2 regions of the Streptomyces sp. CA-294286 genome follow, and region 2 is predicted to be linked to the other one. Evidence: predicted binding sites of a transcription regulator. Region 2 holds the regulator's gene; the other holds the start of a gene.
What was found. Region 2 encodes HspR, which represses chaperone genes until heat shock. Its sites were predicted from a motif close to TTGAGNNNNNNNNNCTCAA; they were not measured.
Positions count from the first base shown of each region.

Region 1: a site for HspR is predicted at 1,492-1,510, ahead of lon (endopeptidase La). Genes of this name have one in related genera too.

Region 1 covers NZ_CP192005.1:1,558,773-1,562,172, forward strand. Annotated here, with positions in the region: gene lon (endopeptidase La) at 1-1,469, opposite strand, end outside; gene ACQPZG_RS11435 (N-acetyltransferase family protein) at 1,637-2,308, shown strand; gene ACQPZG_RS11440 (DUF3626 domain-containing protein) at 2,353-3,400, shown strand, end outside.
Region 2 covers NZ_CP192005.1:2,634,598-2,637,997, forward strand. Annotated here, with positions in the region: gene ACQPZG_RS16420 (helix-turn-helix transcriptional regulator) at 1-173, shown strand, start outside; gene ACQPZG_RS16425 (helix-turn-helix transcriptional regulator) at 208-879, shown strand; gene ACQPZG_RS16430 (hypothetical protein) at 1,070-1,648, shown strand; gene ACQPZG_RS16435 (heat shock protein transcriptional repressor HspR) at 1,746-2,192, opposite strand; gene dnaJ (molecular chaperone DnaJ) at 2,200-3,378, opposite strand.

The sequences.
Region 1 (3,400 bases), 1.1 Mb from region 2:
GCCTCGGGAATCGCTTCGAGGACGTTGGCGGTGGCCAGGAACACCACGTCCGACAGGTCCAGTTCGACCTCCAGGTAGTGGTCCCGGAAGGTGTGGTTCTGGGCCGGGTCCAGCACCTCCAGCAGGGCCGCCGCCGGGTCGCCGCGGAAGTCGGAGCCGACCTTGTCGATCTCGTCGAGGAGAACGACCGGGTTCATGGACCCGGCCTCCTTGATGGCGCGCACGATACGGCCGGGCAGCGCGCCGACGTACGTGCGCCGGTGCCCCCGGATCTCTGCCTCGTCCCGTACGCCGCCGAGGGCGACCCGCACGAACTTGCGGCCCATGGCGTGCGCGACGGACTCGCCGAGCGAGGTCTTGCCCACGCCGGGCGGGCCGACCAGCGCCAGCACCGCGCCGCCGCGCCGCCCGCCGACGACGCCCAGCCCGCGGTCCGCGCGGCGCTTGCGCACCGCGAGGTACTCGGTGATGCGCTCCTTGACGTCGTCGAGGCCCGCGTGCTCGGCGTCCAGGATCTCCTTGGCGCCCTTGATGTCGTACTGGTCCTCGGTGTGCTCGTTCCACGGCAGTTCCAGCACGGTGTCGAGCCAGGTGCGGATCCAGGAGCCCTCGGGGGACTGGTCGCTGGACCGTTCCAGCTTCTCGACCTCCTTGAGGGCGGCCTCGCGCACCTTCTCGGGCAGGTCGGCGGCCTCCACGCGGGCGCGGTAGTCGTCGGACTCCTCGCCCTCGCTCTCACCGTTCAGGTCGCGCAGTTCCTTGCGCACGGCGTCGAGCTGCTTGCGCAGCAGGAACTCGCGCTGCTGCTTGTCCACGCCCTCCTGGACGTCCTTGGCGATGGTCTCGGCGACGTCCTGCTCGGCCAGGTGCTCGCTGAGGGCGGCCAGCGCCAGGCGCAGCCGGGCCACCGGGTCGGCGGTCTCCAGGAGTTCCACCTTCTGGGCGGTGGTGAGGAAGGGCGAGTACCCGGAGTTGTCGGCCAGCGCGGAGACCCCTTCGATCTGCTGCACCCGGTCCACGACCTGCCAGGCCCCGCGCTTCTTCAGCCAGGTGGTGGCGAGGGCCTTGTACTCCTTGACCAGTTCGGCGACCGCGCCGGGGACCGGGTCGGGGTCGGCCTCGTCGATCCGGGTCCCCTCCACCCACAGGGCGGCGCCGGGGCCGGTCGTGCCCGCCCCGATCCGCACCCGGCCGCGGGCCCGGATGAGGGCGCCGGGGTCGCCGTCGGACAGCCGTCCGACCTGCTCGACGGTGCCGAGGACGCCGGTGCTGGCGTAGACGCCGTCGACGCGCGGAACAAGGAGCACCTGTGGCTTGCTGGTACTGGCGTGCGCGGCGGCCTGCGCGGCCTCCACCGCGGCACGTACGTCGGTGTCGGACAGGTCCAGCGGCACCACCATCCCGGGCAGCACGACCTCGTCGTCGAGCGGCAGCACGGGCAGGGTGAGCGGTGTGGACGTCGATGCCATGATCTCCCCTTGGGCAGTGAAGTTGAGCTGTATGGACTCAATGCATATGAGCTCCCCAGTGTTCCCCGATCCGTGTTCGCTCTGAGCGATCAGCGCTCGACGGCGGGACAACCTCGCGGATGTAATGATCCATAGCGACGATCATCTATTACACATGGAGGACCGCGATGGCTTTCGCCACCGTCAACGACGCCGCCCGCGCCTGGACCGAGGGCTGGGCTCTCTCCCGCGGGGCCGCGGCCCCCGTTCCGCAGCCCTGGGGCGTGACGATCGACATCGGGCTGCCGAACGCGGTCACCCGGCACGTCCTCCTCGACGGTTCCGCGCAGGACGGGGCCGCCGTCCGCAAGCTCCTGAACGCGGAAGCCGCCCCCGGCACCTGGATCAAGTTCCTGGAGCCGCCCGAGGTGGTGGCCCCGTGGATGGTCGACGGCTGGGAGTACGACACCCCCGGCCACCTCATGACCCTGCCGCTGACCGGGCACGCCGCCGCCCCCGACGTCCCCACCGGCTACCTCCGCCGCAGCTGGACCCGGGCCGGGCTGACCCGCGTCCTGATCCTGGCCGCCGACGGCAGCCTGGGCGCCCGGGGCCAGGTCGCGGTCACCGGAGGAACGGCGGTCGTCGACCAGGTCGAGACCGGCCGGGCCCACCGCCGCCGGGGTCTCGGCACCCTGCTGATGCGCACCCTCCAGGCGTACGCCGCCGAACAGGGCGCCCGGGGCGGCGTGCTGGGCGCCACGGACGACGGCCACGCCCTGTACACCACCCTGGGCTGGGAAAAGGTCTCGCCGCTGACCGGCGTGTTCCGTAGGGTCGCGGAAACCGACGGACACTGAACGGGCGCGCCGGTATCGGCCGCCCCCCCGGGGGAAGCAACGCCTTGGCCACCACCGCGCACACGAGCGACGCCACCGGCAGCCCCGCACCCGCCCGGCTCACGGACGCCCAGCGGGCCGCCCTCCGGCACGTCCGGGGCGTGGCACGGGCCGACGCCCCACCGCCCGGGGCCCTTCCGCCGGACGCCGCCGAGCTCCTCGTCACGGTCCGCGACCACGCCCGCATCACCCTCAACTTCCACCCCGACCGGCTCCTCGCCGACGGCCGCACCCTCGCCGCCTCGCTCGCCGACGACGGCGTCTACCGCAGCCAGTACGAGACGGGCCTGTCCAACGGCAGCCGCACCGCCTTCCCCGGCGGGCTGCGCGACGGCTGGGAGGAGGCCCTGTTCGGCGGGGCGTACCACGCGGCCGGGGTGCGCCCCGCGGAGCGCCCCAAGTACGGCGCGCTCAACCTGCGTCAGCACCCGGACGGCGCCGCCCCCCGCTTCGGCTCCTGCCACGTGCGGCTGCGCTCGGCGGTGAACGCGCGCGCCACGTTCTGCCACCACGACAGCCACCTGGGCCCCGCGCACGTCGGCACCGCCGACTCCTTCGCGCCGGTCCTGGCCGCCCTGCTCGCGGAACAGCCCGACGCCGCCGACCTCGTCCGCGCGCTGCCGCACGCCGCCGCGCCCGTCTCCCCCGGCCGCTCCCTCGACGCGTACGTCGAGGCCCAGGTGCACGGACCGCTCTCCCTCGCGGAGGACGCCGAAGCCCTCGTACTGGACCCGTCCTTCGACGGTACGGAGACCGGCCGGCTGCTCGCGGAACTCGCCGCACGGTCGGGGACCGGGGTGGAGTGGCACGCCGGTTTCGCCCTGCGTCCGCAGGAGGTGGACGCGGAGTTCCGCGGCCCGGTGATGGTCCCGCTGGCCGCCCGGATCTGCTCCTCCTACGCACGCCGCGGCGTCCTCGACGCCGAGGTGCTGGGGCGGGCCGCGGCCTCGGTCGTACGGGAGCCGGCCGCGTGGGCGGAGTGGGGCGCCCAGGACGAAGTGCTCCAGTACGTCAAGCAGTTGTGGCACGTGTTGGTGCGGTTCGGGCATCCGG
Region 2 (3,400 bases):
CCATCGCGAAACTCCTCGTGGAGGGGCACGTCGACGAGGCCATCGCCCGCCGCCTCGGCATGAACGTCCGGACCTGCCGTGCCCACATCGCCAAGCTGGCGTCCGCCCTCGGCAGCAGGAGCCGCGCGCAACTCGGCTATCTCATCGCGCAGTCGAACATCCTCGACGTATAGCCGCACCCGCATCCTTTCGCAGAACGGAAGTCCCTTGATCCCGGATCCACCACCCGCGATCACCGTCCTGGAAGGGCTCGCGCGGATCAACGCCGCCCTCGACCTGGCGTGCGTGGCATGCCGCACGGAGGTCAGGACGGTCCAGCCCGGCGGGGCCCGGCCGGAACAGGCGCTGGCCCAGGCCCTGGAGAGAACCCACCTCCTGGCCCACCGGGGACTGCGCATGCGCACGCTCTACCAGCACACCGTCCGGCACAGCTACGGCACACGCGCCTACCTCGACCGTCTGCCGGACATCCAGGTCGAGCTGCGCACCGTGGAGGAACTCGTCCCCCGGCTCCTCGTCTTCGACCGCACGGAGGCGTTCCTCGCCGTCACACCGGACGCGCAGACCGCCCTGCACCTGCGGGACCCTGATCTCGTCGGGTACCTGATCTCCGCCTTCGAACGCTTCTGGCAGCACGCCGTCCCCCTCGACGAACCCCTCCCGGAGCCCGCCTCCCCCGACGGCCTGACCGCCATCCGCCGCTCCATCGCCCGCCTCCTCGTCCAGGGTCTCGTCGACGAGGAGATCGCGCAGCGCCTCGGCCTGAACGTCCGGACCTGCCGCGCCCACATCGCCAAGCTCGCCGCCGCCCTCGGCGGCACCAGCAACCGCGCCCAGCTCGGCTACCTCATCGCCAGGTCCGGCATCCTCGACACCTGACACCTGACACCTGACGCGTGACGCGTGACGCGTGACGCGTGACGACCGGCACCCGGCGCGTGGCGCAGGACACCCGGCGCGTGCCCCCCTGATGCCGCCGATCTGCGAGAAGTCCGCCGCCCGCGCAACCCGGCGGGCCCCGTCGCGGTCTTCCCCGGTGAACCGTCCGCCCCCGCCCCGAAGGCACGGCATGACCGAGCGCACCCCGTCCACGACCGCCGCGCAGCCGGTGGACCTCACCAAGGGCCCCGGGGCGCCGGAGGCCGTCCGTCCGCCCCTGGCGGACTCGCTCTTCGGGGCCGTGACGGTCACCGTCGCCACGCACGCCCGCGTCACCGTGTCGGGCTCCGCGATCCCCCGGACCGTCCTCGTCCGCGACCCCGGCGCGGCACGGCCCGATCCGCACGTTGCGATCGGCACCCGGGCCGCCGCCGAGCTGACCCTCTCCGTGGACGGCGTTCCGGCCGGGATCCGCCCCGGCAAGGGCCGCATCCGCCGCTCCACGTACAAGGTGGACGCCACCCACGACGGGGCCCGCTACCGTCTCACCCCCACCTCCCTCGCCACCAGCCGCTTCACCCGCGACGGCAGGCACCTCGCCGACTTCACCGCCGACGGCGACGAGACGGTCCTCGTGGAGTGGCACCCGGACGCCGACCCGCGGCCCGTCGACGCGTCCCTCGGCTACGCCCTCGCCGCCGCGTACGGCACCGGCGGTCAGCCGATGTGGGTCACGCTGATCGACGTGATCGCGGAGCTGATTCCCTGAGCGGCCCGGCAGCCGGCCGCCTACGAACGACGACGTGGGGCGGGAAGGCACCGGAGTGCCTTCCCGCCCCACGTGTCGCCGGCCCGTACGCGGCCGGTCAGTCCCGCGGCCGCTTCGGCCGCCACACCACCAGCGCGCCCGCCTGCTGGACGTCCTGGTACGGGACCAGGTCACGCCGGTACGAGGCGTGGACCTGGGCCTCGCGCTGCTGGAGGGCGGCGGCCGCGCCGTCCACCGCCGTCGAGAGTTCGGCGACGCGGGCCTGGAGGGCGGCGACCTGGTTCTCCAGCTCGATGATGCGTTTGATGCCGGCCAGGTTGATGCCCTCGTCCTGCGACAACTGCTGCACGGTGCGCAGCAGTTCGATGTCGCGGGCCGAGTAGCGCCGGCCGCGCCCGGCCGTGCGGTCCGGGGAGACCAGGCCGAGGCGGTCGTACTGGCGCAGGGTCTGCGGGTGCAGGCCGGAAAGCTGAGCGGCGACCGAGATGACGTACACCGGAGACTCGTCGGTCAGCTCGTAGGGGTTCCGTCGTCGGCCGTCCATCGCTCTCCTACGCTCCCTTCGCGTCCTGGAACAGTGCGGCCCTCGGGTCGTCGCCCTCGGTGGCCGTACGGTAATTCTCCAGGGCTTCCCTGGCCTTGTCGCCGAGCTTGGTCGGCACGTCGACCTCGACGGTGACCAGGAGGTCGCCCCGGGTGCCGTCCTTGCGGACCGCGCCCTTTCCGCGGGCCCGCATGGTGCGCCCGTTGGGCGTTCCGGCGGGCAGCTTGAGGGTGACGGCCGGGCCGCCGAGGGTGGGCACCTTCACCTCGCCGCCGAGCGCCGCCTCCACGAAGGTGACGGGCACGGTGACGGTGAGGTTGTCGCCCTTTCGGCCGAAGACCGGGTGGGCGTCGACGTGCACGACGACGTACAGGTCGCCCGCGGGACCGCCCCGTTCACCGGGGGAGCCCTTGCCGCGGAGCCTGATGCGCTGCCCGTCCGTCACCCCGGCGGGAATGCGGACCTGCATGGTGCGCGAGGACTTGGCGCGTCCCGAGCCCTTGCAGATGTCGCACGGGGTCTCGGCGATGAGGCCGCGCCCCTTGCAGTCCACGCAGGGGTCGGTGAGGGAGAATCCGCCACCGCCGCCGCGCGAGACCTGCCCGGTGCCGACGCAGGTCGGACACACGCGGGGCGTGCCGTTCTTGTCGCCGGTGCCCGAGCACGCCTTGCAGGGGGCCTGGGAGGACATCCGCAGGGGGACGGTCGCGCCGTCCACCGCTTCGGTGAAGCTGAGGGTGACCTCGGATTCGATGTCCTGCCCGCGGCGGGGCTGGGTGCGCGTCCCCGTGCCGCCCCGGTTGAAGAGGCCGCCGAAGACGTCCCCTATGCCACCGCCGAAACCACCGGGCTGGGCGCCGCCGCCGGCCGCGCCGCCGAAGAGGTCACCGAGGTCGAAGTTGAACGAGCCGCCGCCGGCCGCCCCAGGGCGGGCGGCGAAGCCGCCGTTCCCGAAGAGGGCGCGCGCCTCGTCGTACTCCTTGCGCTTCTTGGCGTCACCGAGGACGTCGTTCGCCTCGGAGATCTCCTTGAAGCGGTCCTCGGCCTCGGCGTTGCCCTTGTTGGCGTCCGGGTGGAACTCGCGGGCGAGCTTCCGGTACGCCTTCTTGATCTCGGCCTCGGTGGCGTCCTTGGGGACGCCGAGAACCTTGTAGTAGTCCTTCTCGACGAAGTCCTTCGTGCTCATTTCCTCGACGTCCCTCCTCTCG